DNA from 4 places in the Thermaerobacter sp. PB12/4term genome. Region 2 is predicted to be linked to each of the others. Evidence: riboswitches for the same ligand, from Rfam matches in the RefSeq annotation. Region 2 holds a riboswitch; each other region holds the start of a gene.
What was found. A riboswitch is a leader RNA that binds a small molecule or an ion and turns the genes downstream of it on or off. The one in region 2 is predicted to bind S-adenosylmethionine.
Positions count from the first base shown of each region.

Region 1: linked by a shared signal. The riboswitch ahead of DYI95_RS06405 (homoserine O-acetyltransferase) and the one ahead of DYI95_RS02640 (methionine ABC transporter ATP-binding protein) in region 2 are both predicted to bind S-adenosylmethionine.
Region 3: linked by a shared signal. The riboswitch ahead of metE (5-methyltetrahydropteroyltriglutamate--homocysteine S-methyltransferase) and the one ahead of DYI95_RS02640 (methionine ABC transporter ATP-binding protein) in region 2 are both predicted to bind S-adenosylmethionine.
Region 4: linked by a shared signal. The riboswitch ahead of DYI95_RS08065 (methylenetetrahydrofolate reductase) and the one ahead of DYI95_RS02640 (methionine ABC transporter ATP-binding protein) in region 2 are both predicted to bind S-adenosylmethionine.

Region 1 covers NZ_CP048407.1:1,534,403-1,538,375, forward strand. Annotated here, with positions in the region: gene DYI95_RS06400 (homoserine dehydrogenase) at 1-789, opposite strand, end outside; gene DYI95_RS06405 (homoserine O-acetyltransferase) at 786-1,976, opposite strand; SAM riboswitch class I at 2,072-2,190, opposite strand; gene DYI95_RS06410 (M48 family metallopeptidase) at 2,293-3,198, opposite strand; gene DYI95_RS06415 (cupredoxin domain-containing protein) at 3,542-3,973, shown strand, end outside.
Region 2 covers NZ_CP048407.1:637,248-641,220, reverse strand. Annotated here, with positions in the region: gene asnB (asparagine synthase B) at 1-1,564, shown strand, start outside; SAM riboswitch class I at 1,687-1,875, shown strand; gene DYI95_RS02640 (methionine ABC transporter ATP-binding protein) at 1,966-2,994, shown strand; gene DYI95_RS02635 (methionine ABC transporter permease) at 3,001-3,675, shown strand.
Region 3 covers NZ_CP048407.1:1,952,267-1,956,239, reverse strand. Annotated here, with positions in the region: gene DYI95_RS08100 (peroxiredoxin) at 1-27, opposite strand, end outside; gene DYI95_RS08095 (response regulator transcription factor) at 24-872, opposite strand; gene pncA (bifunctional nicotinamidase/pyrazinamidase) at 875-1,558, opposite strand; SAM riboswitch class I at 2,038-2,152, shown strand; gene metE (5-methyltetrahydropteroyltriglutamate--homocysteine S-methyltransferase) at 2,226-3,973, shown strand, end outside.
Region 4 covers NZ_CP048407.1:1,943,054-1,947,026, forward strand. Annotated here, with positions in the region: gene menA (1,4-dihydroxy-2-naphthoate octaprenyltransferase) at 138-1,334, opposite strand; SAM riboswitch class I at 1,540-1,649, shown strand; gene DYI95_RS08065 (methylenetetrahydrofolate reductase) at 2,107-3,973, shown strand, end outside.

The DNA.
Region 1 (3,973 bases), 900 kb from region 2:
CCACTCGGCGGTGGCCACCAGGCGCCAGCGGGCCGGGCCGCCGCCCTGGCGAGCCGCCTCACCCCCGCCCCCTCCCTCCTGCAGGGCACGGCGAAAGGCCGGGTCGTCCAGCCCGCGACAGGCCACGGCGGTCCAGGCCACGGGCTCGCCCGTCACCAGGGTCGCCAGGATGGCCAGTTTGCGGGCCGCGTCGCGCCCCGACAGGTCGTCGCTGGGATCGGCTTCCGCATAGCCGGCGGCCTGGGCGGCACGAACCGCGTCCTCCAGGGTGGCACCCTGCTCCACCTGGGTGAGGACGAAATTGCAGGTGCCATTCAGGACCGCCCGCAGGCGGCGCACCCGGTTGGCCGCCAGGCACCTTAGCAGCGGGCGAATGATGGGCACCCCGCCGGCCACCGCCCCTTCGAAGGCCAGCTCCACCCCGTGCCGGCGGGCCACCGCCGACAGGGTCGCCAGGGATTCGGCCAGAAGGGCCTTGTTGGCGGTGATCACGTGGCGGCCGGCTTCCAGGGCCCGCAGGACGTACTGGCGGGCCGGTTCGACACCGCCGATGAGCTCGATCACCACGTCGACCTCAGGATCGCCCAGCAGCTGGTCGGCATCGGTGGTGAGCAGGCTGCGGTCGACGGCCGCCGGCCGCGGCTTGCCGGGGTGGCGTACCAGGATCCCCTTCAGCCGCGGCACGCCACCCAGCCGCGCCACCAGCCAGGGTGGCGGGTTGACCAACCGGCGCGCCACCGCACTGCCCACGGTGCCCAGACCCAGCAGCGCCACCACGGGACCCTTCACGGGCGCCCCTCCCCCACCGCCGCCACTGCCCCGGCCTGCGCGGGCGCGGTGGCAGCACCGGGTTCTTCCAGCCAGTCCATCACCCGGCGGGCCACCCCCGCGGAGTCCACGAGGAAGCTGTCGTGGCCCCAGGGAGCCTTCCAGACCTGCCACGTGACATTCTTGCCCGCCCGGCGCAGGGCCTGGACCAGCCGCCGCTGCTCGTCCACGGGGTAGAGCAGGTCCGAGGTGATGCTGAGCACATACATGCGGCCCTGGACCCGGGCCGCGGCGCCCTCCAGCCCGCCCCGGCCCCGGCCTACGTCGTGGAGATCCATGGCCCGGGTCAGGGTCACGTACGTGGCGGGGTCAAACCGGCGCACCAGCTTTTCCCCCTGGTAGTGCAGGTAGCTTTCGATCTGGAACCGGAAGGCCTCGGCCGGGCCCGCCGGCGCGGTGGCGTACGAGCCCAGCCGCTGGGCGACCGGGTCGGCGCCCGCCGGGACCTCTTCCCGGCCAAAGCGCGCCTCCCACTCCTCGCGACCCCGGTAGGTGGTCATGGCCAGCATCCGGGCCAGGGCCAGCCCGCGGCGGGGTGGGCGGGCGGCGGGATAGTCGCCGCCCTGCCAGGCGGGGTCTGCGAAGATCGCCTGGCGCTGCACCTCGTTCCAGGCGATGGCATGGGGCGAGGCGGCCGGCGGCGCCGCCAGGACGGCCGCCGCTCCCACCCGCTCGGGGTAGGTGACGGCCCACTCCAGCGCCTGCATGCCGCCCAGGGAACCGCCCACCACCAGGGCGAGCCGCCCGATGCCCAGCGCATCCAGAAGCCGGCGCTGGGCATGGACCATGTCCCGCACGGTGATCACGGGAAACCGCCCGCCCCAGGGCCCGTGGCCGGCCTCCGCAGGACTGGCCGGGCCTGTGGACCCGTAACAGCCTCCCAGCACGTTGCTGCAAATGACAAACCAGCGGCGGGTGTCGATGGGCCGGCCCGGGCCCACCGCCGCCTCCCACCAGCCCGGGCGGTCGCCGGGATGGTGGGAGGCCACGTGGGCGTCGCCCGTCAGGGCGTGGCAGATCAGGATGGCGTTCTGGCGCTGGGGGTCCCAGCGACCCCAGGTCTCGTAGGCCAGTTCGGCCCGGGGCAGGTGGCCGCCCTGCTCCAGGGGCAGGGGGCCCACCTCGACATGGCCGCGACAGGGGATCACCGCGTCCCCCTCCCTCCCGCGCCCGCTCCCCGAAGGGGTCCCGGATAAGAAACTACCCCTCCCGAGAGGGAAGGGCCGAAAGGATTTCCGGCGCCCTCTCATCTCTCAGGATCCGCACGGATCCTGCAGGAGTTGGCACCTTACCGGCCGTCCAGGCACGGCCGGCGGTTGCCGGGCTTCATCGGGCCAGTCCCTCCGCCACTCTGGATAAGAGAGCAGACGCGCTCTGTGATTGTTGAAAGTGATGCTATCATGCCGGCTCCGGCAGGTCAACGATCCCGGCCCCCGGCCAGGACGGCCTTGCGCGCCGGTGCCCTCACAAGCCGGCATCGGCCGGGGAAGGGCCGATGGAGCGCGCCGGCCGCAGCCAGGCCGGCACATAACTCCAGGCCGCCCGGAGCTGGCGCCGGTGTTCCGCCGCCCGGGGATCATGCCGTTCCACCAGGGCCCAGAAGGCGGGGCCGTGGTTGAGGTGGACGGTGTGACAGAGCTCGTGGATCAGCACGTGCTCCACCAGCTCGGGCGGCAGGAAGAGCAGCTTCAGGCTCAGGCGCACGTGGTGCCTGGCGGAACAGCTGCCCCAGCGGGTCTTGGGGCAGCCGATGGACGAACCCGCCAGGCGAAAGCCCCGCTCCCGCGCCAGCCGTTCCAGCCAGGGCAGCAGGGTCGCCCGTGCCCTGGCGGCCAGCCAGCCCCTGAGGGGAGGCCCCCAGGCGGCGGGCTCCTGCTCCCCGGCTCGGGCCGGTAGACGGATCTGCCCGGCCAGGCGTGCGCCCGCAGGCGGCGGTTCCCCCTGTTCATCCGTGGCCCAGCCTGTGAAGAGGGTCCGCTGCGGGGACGGGCCGGCGGCAGCATTGCGCCCCCCGCTGGCGGCGTCGTTCAGGGTGGGCCGGCCCGCCGGCACCACGGCCCACACCTCCCCTAGCGCCCGCAGCCAGAGCCAGGCCGGAGGAGCCAGGCCGGCGCCATCCCGCCGGAGCAAAGGATCACCCGCCCCGCCGCCGGCAGCCCGGGCCTGCTGTTCCAGCCGCTGCCGGGCCCGCTGGATCCAGGCCGCATGCTGGGCCACCACCTGGGGCACCCGGTGCAGCCGGTATCCGGGCGGAACGACGACCACCAGGCCGTCGGCCGGCGACAACACCAGCCGCACCCGGCGCGCCCGGGCGCTGACCCGGACGGTATAGGGGGGCAGGCCCTCCGGTCCGGCTCCGCCCGGCCTCATGCCCCCCGGTGGCCGCTGCCTCCGGCCCCTGAACCCCTCCCCCATGCATCGCCCTCCCTTTCCTTGCCGACGGCTGCCTCCGCCTGCCCAGGTTCCCGCCCGGCCGCGCCGCGTGCCCGGGCGGGCAGGCGGACCCGCCCCCGGCCGCCCTGGAAGTCCGCATCGCGGTCGCTCTGTCCTGGTTCGCCCGGCCGTTGCCCGCCCCCTTGTGGACAACCGCTGCCCGGCCCCGGCGGCCGCTGCGCATGGAGAGTCACCAGGTCGGCATACATTGGTTCCGTAAGGGCGCCCGGCCGCCGCCCCCAACCGGCCGGGAAACGGCCCCTTGCGGGGAGGTGCCATCGTGTCCGACGGGGCTGCACCGGGGCCCGCTGCCCGCTCGGTGATCGCCCTGCTTGTGTCCGCCGCCCTGCTGGCCGGCGCCCTGGGCCTGCACCTGCGGTCGACCCGCCCCGGCGTGGCCAGCGTCACCGCACCGGGGCGGCCCGTGGCCGACCGGGTGATCCGGCTGTCGGAGTACGCCTACCAACCGGCGGTCATCGAGGTCCGGCAGGGGGCCCGGGTGCGCCTGACCCTGATCAATACGGGGCGGGAAGAACACGAGCTGGAGATTGACGGCTATGGCATCGAGGTGGCCGGCCTGCGGCCGGGAACCAGCGTCCGGCTGATCTTCAATGCCGATCTTCCAGGCCGTTTCGAGCTGGCCTGCCACATGCCCGGCCACTACGAGAAGGGGATGCGCGGGATCCTGGTGGTCCACCCGGCCGATACCCAG
Region 2 (3,973 bases):
GTGCGGCATCGCCGGAGCCACCGCTCCCCGCGGTGAAGCGGTGGCCCGCATGCTGGAGGCCATGGCCCACAGGGGCCCCGACGACCAGGGTCTTTGGGTAGGGCAGCACACCTTGGGCCACCGCCGGCTGTCCATCATCGACCTGGCGGGCGGGCACCAGCCCCTGGCCAGCGAAGACGGCGCGATCCGGGTGGTCTTCAACGGCGAGATCTACAACTACCGCGAGCTGCAGGCCGAACTCCAGAGCCGCGGCCACCGCTTCCGTACCCGCAGCGACACCGAGGTGCTGTTGCACCTCTACGAAGACGAGGGACCGGCCATGGTGCGGCGGCTCTACGGCATGTTCGCCTTCGCCCTCTCCACCCCCGACGGGCTCTTCCTGGCCCGCGACCCCCTGGGGATCAAACCCCTCTATGTGGGCAGGGACCGGGATGGGGCGCTCCTCTTTGCCTCGGAGATGGGGGCCCTGCTGCCCCACGTGGAGACCATCGACGAGTTTCCCGCCGGGCACTACTGGACGGAACGGGACGGGTTCGTCCGGTACTATGAGCTGCCCCCGGTGCGGTACGACCTGGAGAGCCCCGAAGCGGCGGTGGAGGAACTCATCGCCCGGCTGCGGCGGGCGGTGCGGCGGCGCCTAGTGGCCGACGTCCCCGTGGGGGTGTTCCTCAGCGGCGGCCTGGACAGCAGTCTGATCGCCGCCCTGGTAGCGGAAGCGCGGGCGGAAACCGGAGAGCCGGTCCATTCCTTCGCCGTGGGCATGGAGGGCAGCGAGGACCTGGAGCGGGCCCGGCTGGTGGCGGCCAACCTGGGGACGGTCCACCACGAGTACGTCTTCACCCGCGAGGAACTGCTGGCCCTGCTGCCCACCGTGATCCAGCGCCTGGAGTCCTTCGACCCCGCCCTGGTGCGCAGCGCGGTGCCCACCTATCTGGTGTCGCGGCTGGCGCGCCGGTATGTCAAGGTGGTGCTCTCCGGCGAGGGAGCGGACGAGCTCTTCGGCGGCTACCAGTACCTCAAGCGGCCGGAGATCCGGGCGCGGCTGCAGGACGAGCTGCGGGAGATCACCCTGGCGCTGCACAACACCAACCTGCAGCGGGTCGACCGCATGACCATGGCCCACGGCCTGGAAGGGAGGGTACCCTTCCTCTCGGTGACCCTGGTCGACCTGGCGTGGCGCATCCCGCCGCGGTGGAAGATCCACGACCGCAGCGGCACCGAGAAGTGGATCCTGCGGCAGGCGGCCCGCCGGTTCCTCCCCGCGGCGGTGGTCCAGCGGGAGAAGGCCAAGTTCGCCATGGGCACGGGCGTGGGCCCCACCCTGGAGCGCTTCGCCGACGCCGCCGTCAGCGACCGCGAGCTGGCGGCGGGCCGGGAGCCGTGGCCGGGGCTGGAGCTGGGCAGCAAGGAAGAGCTGCTGTACTTCCGCTGGTTCTGCCAGACCTTCGGCCACCGGGCCCGGCAGGCGGCCCGGCTGGTGGGACGGAGCCGCAGCCTGAACCCCCACCAGCTCTACGCCCCCGCCTGGCGCGCCCAACCCGGGACGGGGACGGAGATGGCCTGACCTGTTGACAGGCCGGGGCAGGGGTCGCATAATCGGCGTCGTACGGCTGAGCCGGCCGCTGTACCGCAGTACCCGCAGGACGTTCAGCGCGGGACCTTCAACAACCGAATCCGCAACATCTCTTCTTATCCAGAGTGGCGGAGGGACGGGCCCGATGAAGCCACGGCAACCTCCGCGCGGCGGCGCGGCCCCGCCCGCTCCGGCCCGGCACGGCGGCCGGGCGGGTTCCCCCGGGGTTCAACGCCGGCGGGTGGTGCCAACTCCCGCAGAACCGCGTCCTGGTGCCGGGACGCCGTTCTGAGAGATAAGAAGGGATGGCACCCTTGGGCCATCCTTTCTGCGTCTCTCAGGAAGGATGGTTTTTTGTTGCCCTTCACCCGGTGCGGGGTGGGGCCACGGGGGTGAGCGCAGTGACGGAAGCGATGCTGGAGGTCCGCAACCTGGTCAAGGTCTACCGCGGCCGCCGCGGAATGACCACGGCCCTGGACGGCGCCAGCCTGGAGGTGGGCCGGGGCGAGTTCTTCGGCGTCGTCGGCGCCTCGGGGGCCGGCAAGAGCACCCTGGTCAAGTGCATCACCCTGCTGGAGCGGCCCACGGCGGGCTCCATCCGCCTGGGCGGCGTCGAGCTGACCGGGCTGCGCGGCCGGGCCCTGCGGCAGCAACGGCGGCGGATCGGCCTGGTCTTCCAGCACTTCCACCTGCTGTGGTCCCGCACCGCCGCCGGCAACGTGGCGCTGCCCCTGGAGATCGCCGGGGTTCCGCGGGAGCAGATCCGGCGCCGGGTGGCGGAGCTGCTGGACTGGGTGGGGCTGGCCGACAAGGCGGGGGCCTACCCCTCCCAGCTGAGCGGGGGCCAGAAGCAGCGGGTGGCCATCGCCCGGGCCCTGGCGACGCAACCGGAACTCCTCTTGTGCGACGAACCCACCTCCGCGCTGGATGCGGCCACCAGCCGCGCGGTGCTGGAGCTGCTGCGGCGGGTTCACCGCGAATTGGGAATCACCGTGCTGCTGATCACCCACCAGCTGGAGCTGGTGGAGGCCGCCTGCCAGCGGGTGGCCGTGATGGACGCCGGGCGAGTGGTGGAAGCCGGGCCCGTGGAACAGGTCTTCCGGAACCCGCGGGCGGCGGCCACCCGGCGGCTGCTGGCCGCCGCCGCTGCCGGCGGTCCGGCCGGAGACCGGGCGGCCCCGGCACCCGGTACCGGGGACGAACCCGGCCCCGGGGCGGCCCCACAGGCCGTTGCCGATCCGGCCCTGGCAGACCGGCAGGCAGCCCCGGCGGCGGCCGCGGGGGCTGCAGCCGCCCGCTGGGCACCCCTGGCCTCCGCCTCGCCCGGCGCACCCGGGCGGAGCGGTGCCGGCGCAGCGCCGGCCACCGGGTCCGGCCCCCTTGCCCCGCAGGCGGCTCGCTCCCTGGCCGGAGGGAGGTGACGGCGGATGGCGGCGGAGCTTTTCAGCGCCCTGCGCGAGTTCGGACCTGACATCGTGACGGCCACGGGTCAGACCCTGTACATGGTGGGACTGGCGATCCTCTTCGCCACCCTGGCCGGGGTTCCCATCGGCACCCTGCTGGTGGTGATGGACCGGGGGCACATCGCCGCTTTTCCGCCCCTGCGGGCGGTGCTGGCGTTCGTCGTCAACACCGGGCGGTCGGTGCCCTTCATCATCCTGCTGATCGCCCTGGCCCCCTTCACCCGCCTGCTGGTCGGCACCTCCCTGGGGACGGCGGCGGCCGTGCCGCCCATGGCGGTCGCCGCCACGCCGCTGGTGGCGCGGGTGGTGGAGACGGCCCTGCGGGAGGTCGACCGCGGCACCGTGGATGCCGCCGTGGCCATGGGCGCCAGCCCGTGGCAGGTGGTGCGCAAGGTGCTGCTGCCCGAGGCCCTGCCCGCCGTGGTCCTGGGGATCACCATCGCCACCGTCGGGCTCATCGAGTTCTCGGCGGTGGCGGGGGCCGTGGGCGGCGGCGGGCTGGGCGACCTGGCCTTCCGCATGGGCTACCAGCGCTGGGAGGCGGGGGTCCTCTTGGCCTGCGTGGTCCTGCTGGTCGCCCTGGTGCAGGGGGTCCAGTGGGCCGGGGAGACCCTGGCCCGGCGGCTGAACCACCGCTAGCGGCCGGCACCCGGCGAGCGAGCCGGGGCCGCAGGGGCTGGCGATCCGTCCGGGCAAGAGGCGCGGCGCTGCAGGGCCCGGCCGCGGGACCGCTGAACCAGCCCGTCGGCCCGAAGGACCGAACGGCCGCAGGCGGGATCCCGAGAGCCCGGCTCGGGGGGCCCCAGAGTCCGGGCTCGTGCGGGAGCATCCCGGGCAGGGTTGTGCCCTTGCTTCGCCCGGCCGGGCGAGCACCCGAGCAGGCCGGCCGGCGCTGCTGGAACGCGGTTTTGGGGGATGGCTCGCGGGGGGCGGGCCG
Region 3 (3,973 bases), 1.3 Mb from region 2:
CGGACCGGGGCCGGCCCCCCGGCTCACAGCCCGGCCACCGGGGAGTTCAGCTTGTAGCCGTGTCCCCGCACGGTGAGGATCCACTCCGGCTGGCTGGGGTTGCGCTCCAGCTTCTCCCGCAGGTGGCGCACGTGGACGTCCACGGTGCGCGGGTCGCCGAAGGCCTCTTCGCCCCAGACCCTGTCCAGCAGCTCCTGCCGGGTGAAGGCCCGGCCCGGCTCGGCGGCCAGGGTGGCCAGCAGCTTGAACTCCGTGGGGGTCAGGGCCACCCGCTGGCCGTCCCGGTAGACCTCATGGCCGGCGTAGTCGATCACGATGGGGCCGATCTGCTGGCGCCGGCCCTCGGTGCGGCGCAGCAGCGCCTTGATCCGCGCCACCAGCTCCCGGGGGCTGAAGGGCTTGGTCACGTAGTCGTCGGCGCCCAGCTCCAGCCCCAGCACCTTGTCGATCTCGCTGTCCCGGGCGGTGAGCATGAGGATGGGCGTCTGAATGCCCCGCTCCCGCAGGTGGCGGCAGAGGGTGAAGCCGTCGGTATCGGGCAGCATGACGTCCAGGATGATCACCTGGGGCCGGCGCTCCTCCAGGCGGCGCAGGGCCTCGGCACCGTCCCGGGCCAGCACCGGTGCCATGCCGTTGCGCTGTAGGTTGTACGCCACCAGTTCCAGCAGGGACTCTTCGTCGTCCACCACCAGCACGGTGGGACCGGCCGGTGCCGGCCTGTCCGGACCGGGGCCGGGCCGGGCGGCGGGGGCTGCCGGCGCCAGAGCGGAGGGCTTGCCGCCGGCGGAAGCCGGCGCCGGGCGGGCGTGTCGGGTGGAGGCGGCCGCCGGCGCCGGTGGCCCGCCGCGGCCGCGTTCGTCCCGGAAGAGCACGGTCACCGGGCCTCCCCGGCGGCCAGCACGGCCCCGCGGGCCTCCATCTCCGCCAGGGCGCGCTCCCCGTCCCCCGGGGTCACATCGACGGCCCGCACGGCCGGAACCAGCACCGTGACCCGAAAACCCTCCCGCAGGCCGTCCAGCACCGTGGCCCGCACGCAGTAGTCGGTGGCCAGGCCGCCCACGTACAGGTGCCGGACCCCCTGCTGCCGCAGCCAGCCGGCCAGGGTGACCTCGGGGCGGACCCCCGCCTCACCGGCGGCCAGGGCGCCGTCGAAGCCGCTGTAGGCCTCCCGGTCGGGGTCGAACCCCTTGCGGAAGACGGTGCCCCGGACCTCCAGTTCCGGGTGGAAGGCGGCGCCCGGGCTGCCCTGCACGCAGTGGACCGGCCAGGGCCCGCCCTTCTCGCGGAAGCTCACATGGCCGGCGGGATGCCAGTCCTGGGTGAAGACGACGGGCCGGCCGGCCGCGTGGAAGGCCGCGATCCACCGGTTGAGGACGGGCACCACCTGGTCGCCCTGGGGCACGGCCAGGGCACCGCCGGGACAGAAGTCGTTCTGGACGTCCACCACCACCAGGGCGGCTTCAGGATCCTGGGCGGCTGCCTCAGGGGTCACGGCGCCGGCGGGGGCCGGTGCCGCCCCGCCCCCCGTCGCGGCGCCGCCGGGCTGCAGGCGGTCCATGGCTGGGCTGCCTCCTTGCGCCGTTTTCCCTTCAATTATAAGCTTATAGGCTGCCGCCGGCAGGATGCGGGCCACCTCGGGCCGGCAGAGCCCGGGCCGCAGCGGCGCGCCGGCGGCCGGCAGGGCCCGCAGCGGGCGACCGCCGGGGATGGCGCGGTTTCACCCCACCCTGGATGTTGGGGCAGCAGGACTTTCGTCGCCGGCCCCGAATAGCAGTCCCCAATGCCCGCATCCCGCGCGAGGGTTCCGGCCCGCTGCGGCGCCGGGGCGCCAGGCCGTACCTGGGCAACGTGCCCTGCAAGCCCACCGGGCTCACGCCAGCCGAACGAGACCCGGAGGGCCGCGGACCGCGGTGCCGCGCCTCAGGCCGCGAGGCCATGGGCCCCTTCCTTGGCTGCGGCGATGCGGAAACCCGGGGGGCCTTGCAGGCCGCACCGCCTGCAACCCCGCGGTCGCTTACAAGGGAATGACCGGACAAAGCCCTATCGAGAGTGGCCGAGGGACGGGCCCGATGACGCCACGGCAACCGGCCGCCGGCTCCACCCAGGCGGCACGGTGCCAATTCCCGCGGGAGGCGTTCCCGGGAGATAGGGAAAGGCGAGGAACCTCTCCTTTCCCGGAGGGGTTTTTCATTTTCAGCCCCATCCCACGAAGGAGGCGAGGACCCATGGCCGTGGCAACCAACCTGGGCTTCCCCCGCATCGGCGCCGGCCGGGAGTTGAAACAGGCCCTGGAGGCTTACTGGGACGGCAAGATTTCCGCGGACTCCCTGCTGGCGACGGCGGCGGCCCTGCGGCGGCGGCACTGGGAGCTGCAGCGGGCGGCGGGCATCGACGTGGTGCCCGTGGGGGATTTCTCCCTCTACGACCACGTGCTGGACACCGCCTGCATGGTGGGGGCCGTGCCCGCCCGTTACGGGTGGGCCCCTTCACCGGGAGCCGGCGCCTCCACCCCCCTGGCTCCTTGTGGCGATGCCGCCGGCGCGGGCCGGTCCACCCCGGCGGCGGGCCTGGGGGCGGAGGCGGGTCCGGGCACCGCGGCTGCCGCGGAGGTCCCCCTGGACGTCTACTTCGCCATGGCCCGGGGCACCCCCGGCCGGGGCGTCCCCGCCCTGGAGATGACCAAGTGGTTCGACACCAACTACCATTACATCGTGCCCGAGCTGGAACCGGGACAGGCCTTCCACCTGGCGTCCCGCAAGGTGGTGGAGGAGTTCCGCGAGGCCCGCACCCTGGGTTTCGAGCCCCGCCCCGTGCTGCTGGGCCCGGTCAGCTTCCTGCTGCTGGCCAAGCTCCGCAGCCCGGCGGAGGCCGGCGCCGCCGGCCGGTCCCCGGAGGCGAGCCGCAGCGAGGCCGAAGGCCTGGGCAGCCGGACGGCCGGTTCCTCCGGCGGGGAAGGGGCCGCCGGCCCGCGCCTTGCCTTGCTGGACGGCCTGCTGCCCGTGTACGGGCAGGTGCTGCGGGAGCTGGCGGCCGCCGGCGCCACCTGGGTTCAGCTGGATGAGCCGTTCCTGGCCCTGGACCTGGACGAACCGGCCCGGGCCGCCTTCCGCCGCGCCTACGCCACCTTAGCCCAGGCGGCCCCGGGGCTCCGGCTCTTCCTGGCCACCTACTTCGAGGGGTTGCGGGACAACCTGGAGCTGGCCTTGAGCCTGCCGGTGCAGGCCCTGCACCTGGATCTGGTGCGGGACCCCGGCCAGCTGGAGCAGGTGCTGGCCGCCGGGGTTCCGCCCACCCTGCACCTCTCCCTGGGGGTGGTGGACGGCCGCAACGTCTGGCGGGCGGACCTGGAGGCGGCCCTGGCCCTTCTGGAGCGGGCCCGGGACGCCCTGGGGGCCGGGCGGCTCTTCGTCGCCCCCTCCTGCTCGCTGCTGCACGTGCCCATCGACCTGAACCTGGAGACGGACCTGGACCCGGAGATCAAGGGCTGGCTTGCCTTCGCGAAGCAGAAGTTGGAGGAAGTGGCGGTCCTGACCCGCGCCTTGAACCAGGGCCGGCAGGCCGTGGCCGGTGCCCTGGCGGCCAGCCGGGCGGCGGTGGAGGCCCGGCGCCGCTCGCCCCGGCGCACCCGGCCGGAGGTGCAGGAGCGGCTGGCGCGGCTCAACCCGGACGAGACCCGCAGGCCCTCCCGGGCGCCCCAGCGGCGGCCGTTGCAGCGGGAACGGCTGGGTCTTCCGCTCCTGCCCACCACCACCATCGGCTCCTTCCCCCAGACGCCGGAGGTGCGCCGGCTGCGGGCGCGCTGGCGGCGCGGGGAGATCGACACCGCCACCTACGAAGAGGGCATCCGCGCCGAGATCCGCCGGGTGATCCGGCTGCAGGAGGAGCTGGGCCTGGACGTGCTGGTCCACGGCGAGGCCGAGCGCAACGACATGGTGGAGTACTTCGCCGAGCAGCTGGAGGGCTTCGCCTTCAC
Region 4 (3,973 bases), 1.3 Mb from region 2:
TTCCTCACCACCGCCCGCCTCGGCTGGGCCGCCCAAGCCGGCGGGTCCCGCAAGACCGACGGCCCGCGGGATGTGCTCGGCGCACCGCTGGCGGCAGATCCGCCCAGGCCGGCGGGTCCCGCAAAACCCCGGTCCTGTCAGGACCAAAGGGCCGATCGCAGCCACCACCAGCCGTATCCCGCCACCAGCGAGACCCCCGCCGCCTTGTATAGCCCCAGGGCCAGCCGTCCCAGGCGGTAAAGGTCCTGGTGCCGGTAAGGCCGGGCCAGGAAGAGCGGGGCCTGCCGCAGGCAGCGGGCCGCGGGCACCAGCGTGGCCAGCACCAGGGCGGGCAGCCGCCCGGCCGCCACCCCCGCCACCACCAGCACCGCCGTGGCCGCCACCCACCCGAAGTACAGGCGCAGGGCGCGCGTCTCTCCCAGCCGCGCCGCCACGGTCATCTTGCCGGTGGCCCGGTCTTCTTCGATGTCGTGGATCGACTCGGCATAGAGGATCAGGGCCACCAGGGACACCAGGGGCAAGGAGGCCACCAGCGCCTCCAGGGAAAGGGTGCGGGCCTGGACGTAGTACGAACCCAGCACCAGCACCGCGCCCATGTTGAGTCCCACCATGACCTCGCCGAACCCGCGGTAGCCGTAGCGGATGGGCGGAGCCGTGTAGAAGAGCCCGCTGGCAATGCCCAGCAGGCCGAAGGCCAGGGCGGGCCAGCCCGTGCGTGCCGCCAGGTAGCCGCCCACCAGAGCGCCGAAGCCGAAGGTGGCCCAAGCTCCCCGGCGCAGGCTGTCCGGGCTGAGCCATCCCGCCTGGATCACGCCGCTGCCGCCGGTGAAGGGTGCATCGCCCTCGTACATGATGTAGTCGAAGTAGTCGTTGGCCATGTCGGTGCCGGCGTGGATGGCCAGGCTGCCCAGCATGGTGAGCAGCGCCAGCCAGGGGTCGAAGTGGCCCTCCCCGCCGGCCACCAGGATCCCCACCAGCACGGGGATGATGGTGACCGGCTTGAGGTGGGGGCGGCTGGCCTGGAACCAGGCCCGGGCCAGCAGGCGCCAGGAGCGGGCGGTGGGTGCCTCGGCCCCTGCGGCCGCCGCGGCCGTCCCTGCCCCACCGGACCGGAGCCGTCCCGCGCCGCCGTCCCGCCCGATCTTCGGAGGCCTTGCCCCCGGGCTGCCGGCGCGCAGGCCGGTAGCCGGCTCGCCCCCGTCCGACCGCTCGCTACCGGCAGCCGCAGGGGTCGCCGCAGCCTCCGCACGCCCCCCTGAACCCGCGGCCGGCGCCGGCGCGCTCGCGGCCGCCGCCCGTGCCATGGCCGGGCCGTGTTCGTCCGCCTGGTGCACCGGATATCTCCCCCATCGCGCGCCCCGTTGACCGGGTCACGCACCCGTCCGGGTGGCCAGTGTACCGTTCCAGGTGCCCTGTTGCACGTCTCTTATTGTAACGAAGGAAACGGGTTCCGGCCTGTTGCCGGGATGGCGGAACCCGGCTATACTGTCCCTAATCTCCATTGACAACGCATGCGGCCGGCCGAGCCGGCCGACCCCTCTCTTATCCAGAGCGGTCGAGGGACGGGCCCGATGACGCCGCGGCAACCGGCGACCTTGGTCGTGCGGTGCCAACTCCCGCGGCTCCCTCCGGGAGCCGAGAGATGAGAGAAGGGGGACGGGGACCCTGCTGTGATCACCAAGCCCCTTCCTCCTTCGGAAGGGGCTTCTTCTTTGGCCGCTAGGGCCTCAGGGACCGGAGGCGCCCCAGGGACCCAGGGGGTCCCGGAGCCCGGCGGGCCAGGGGGCCGGTGGGGCCAGGAAGGGCCCGTTCCCCCACATCGTGCAGCGCCGAGCGCCGTGCGGAAGCCTCAGGCACCCTGTGCCGGGGCGCTGTCACCGGCGCCGGGAACTGGAGGTGACGACCAGGGTGACCCAGCCCTTCCGGCCGGCCGCCGGACCGCGACCTGCCCACCCGGCCACGGCCAACCCACAGCCAGACGACCCGGGCCCGCCCCGGGCGGCCTTCCCTGCCGCGGGACACCCGCCAGGGGGCTCCGGCCCCGCTGGCCGTGCCGGTCCCCCTCCGGCACGACCGGTTTCAGGGGGTGGGGGCGGAGGAACCTTCGTGCCCTTCGCCCCGGATCCGGCTCCCCGAACCCTGGCGGCGGTGAGCCCTGGGCCCGTCCTGCCCGCCCTGGCCGATGGCGACCCTTCCTGGACCCTGGCCGCCCGCCCGGTCCAGCCCTCCCCCGCGGGCAACAGCCCGTCCGGCGGAGGACCCGCACCTTCCCAACCTGGCACGGGGCCGCACGGGTGGCCCCGTGCCGCGGCCCGGGAGGAGGAAGAACCGGCTCCGGGCACCGCCCTCCTGCCCCTCACCGAACCCGCCGCGGTGGAAGGCGTCCACCTGGCGGCCATCCGGGCCGGGGCCCGCCTGGTCCGCACCGCCACCCGCTGGGCCAGCCCCTGGTGGCTTCCGTCCACGTCCCCGGAGCGGATCGAGGAGGTCAATCTCTGGGCCGCCAAGCTGGCGCGGTCCGCCCGGGAGCTGGCCGGACGGCCCTGCCTGGTGGCGGGGTTTTTGGGACCGCTGCCCGCCACCGCCGCTGCCGGCGGCAGCGCCCCGCCGGAGGCCGTCCTTGAAGGCTACCGCCGCCAGGTAGCCGGGCTGCTCGCAGGGGGCGTCGACCTGTTCTGGGTTGAAGCCCGCCACCCCCAGGAGGCCGGCCTTGCCCTGAAGGCCGTGCGGGAGGCGGCCCGGTTGCCGGTGGGTGTCCTGCTGGTGGGGGAGGGGGAGCCGCCGGTTGCCCTCCCCTCCCCCTGGCTGGAGGCGTTCCACGCGGCCGGCTGGCCCGACGCCCTCGGTGTGGCCGCGGGCGGCGGGCCGGCTTGGGCGGCCCGCTGGCTGGCGGCGGTGCGGCGGGCCGGGTGGAGCGGTCCCCTGTGGGTCACCCTGGGGCAGCTGGAGAACAAGCCCGGACCGGCCGCCCGTGGGCTGGCCGCCCACAAGCCGGCCACCCAGGACACCGGCGGGTGGGATGCGTGGGATGCCCTGCGCCTTCTGGGGGCCGGCTGGGTAGGTGGAACCGGCCCCTGGCAGCCCGCGGACCTGGAGGCTCTGGCCGCCCGCATCCAAGCGGTCCACCTGGAGCCGGAGGGCCCGGCCCCGGCCCTGCCGGTCCTAGGCCCTCTGAACCGGACGGGTTCGGGCAGCGGCCCCGGCGAGCCGGACGCCGGCGAGCTGAACGCCGGCGGTCCGGCCGCCTCCCGGCCCGCCGCTGCCCTTTGGACCAGGAGCCGGCCTGCCGGTGCAGGCTCCCTCCCAGGCGACACCGCCAGCGGCAAGGGCGGGGCCGCCGGGCACTGCAGTCCCGACCCGCTGCGGGAGAAGCTGGGGCGCCGGTTCGTCATCAGCGTCGAGCTGGACCCGCCGCGGGGTCCGGTGGCCAACAAGTTCCTGGCCGATGCCCGCACCGTGGCGGCGGCCGGAGCCGATGCCGTCAACGTGGGCGACAGCCCCATGGCCCGGCCGCGCATGGCGGCTTGGGCCGGTGCCTTGCTGGCCCGCAGCGCCGGCATCGATGCCATCATGCACTGCACCACCCGGGACCGGAACCTGATGGCCCTGCAGGCCGACCTGCTGGCCGCCCATGCCCTGGGCGTCCGCAACGTCCTGGCCCTGACGGGCGACCATCCCCGCCTGGGTTCCAGCGGCGCCTCCCCGGTGTACGACGTGGACTCCATCGGCCTGCTGGAGGTGCTGGCGGCCCTGCGGCGGGGCGAGGATCCCCGGGGCAACGCCCTGGGGGCGCCGGCCGACTTCACCGTGGCCTGCGCCCTGAGCCCGTCGGCGGACGACCTGGACCGGGAGCTGGAGCGCTTTCGCCGCAAGCTGGCGGTGGGTGTGGTGGACTTCGTCATGACCCAGCCCCTCTACGAGCTGGAGCCGCTAGAGCGGGTCCTGGATCGCCTGGGCGGGTGCCCGGTGCCCA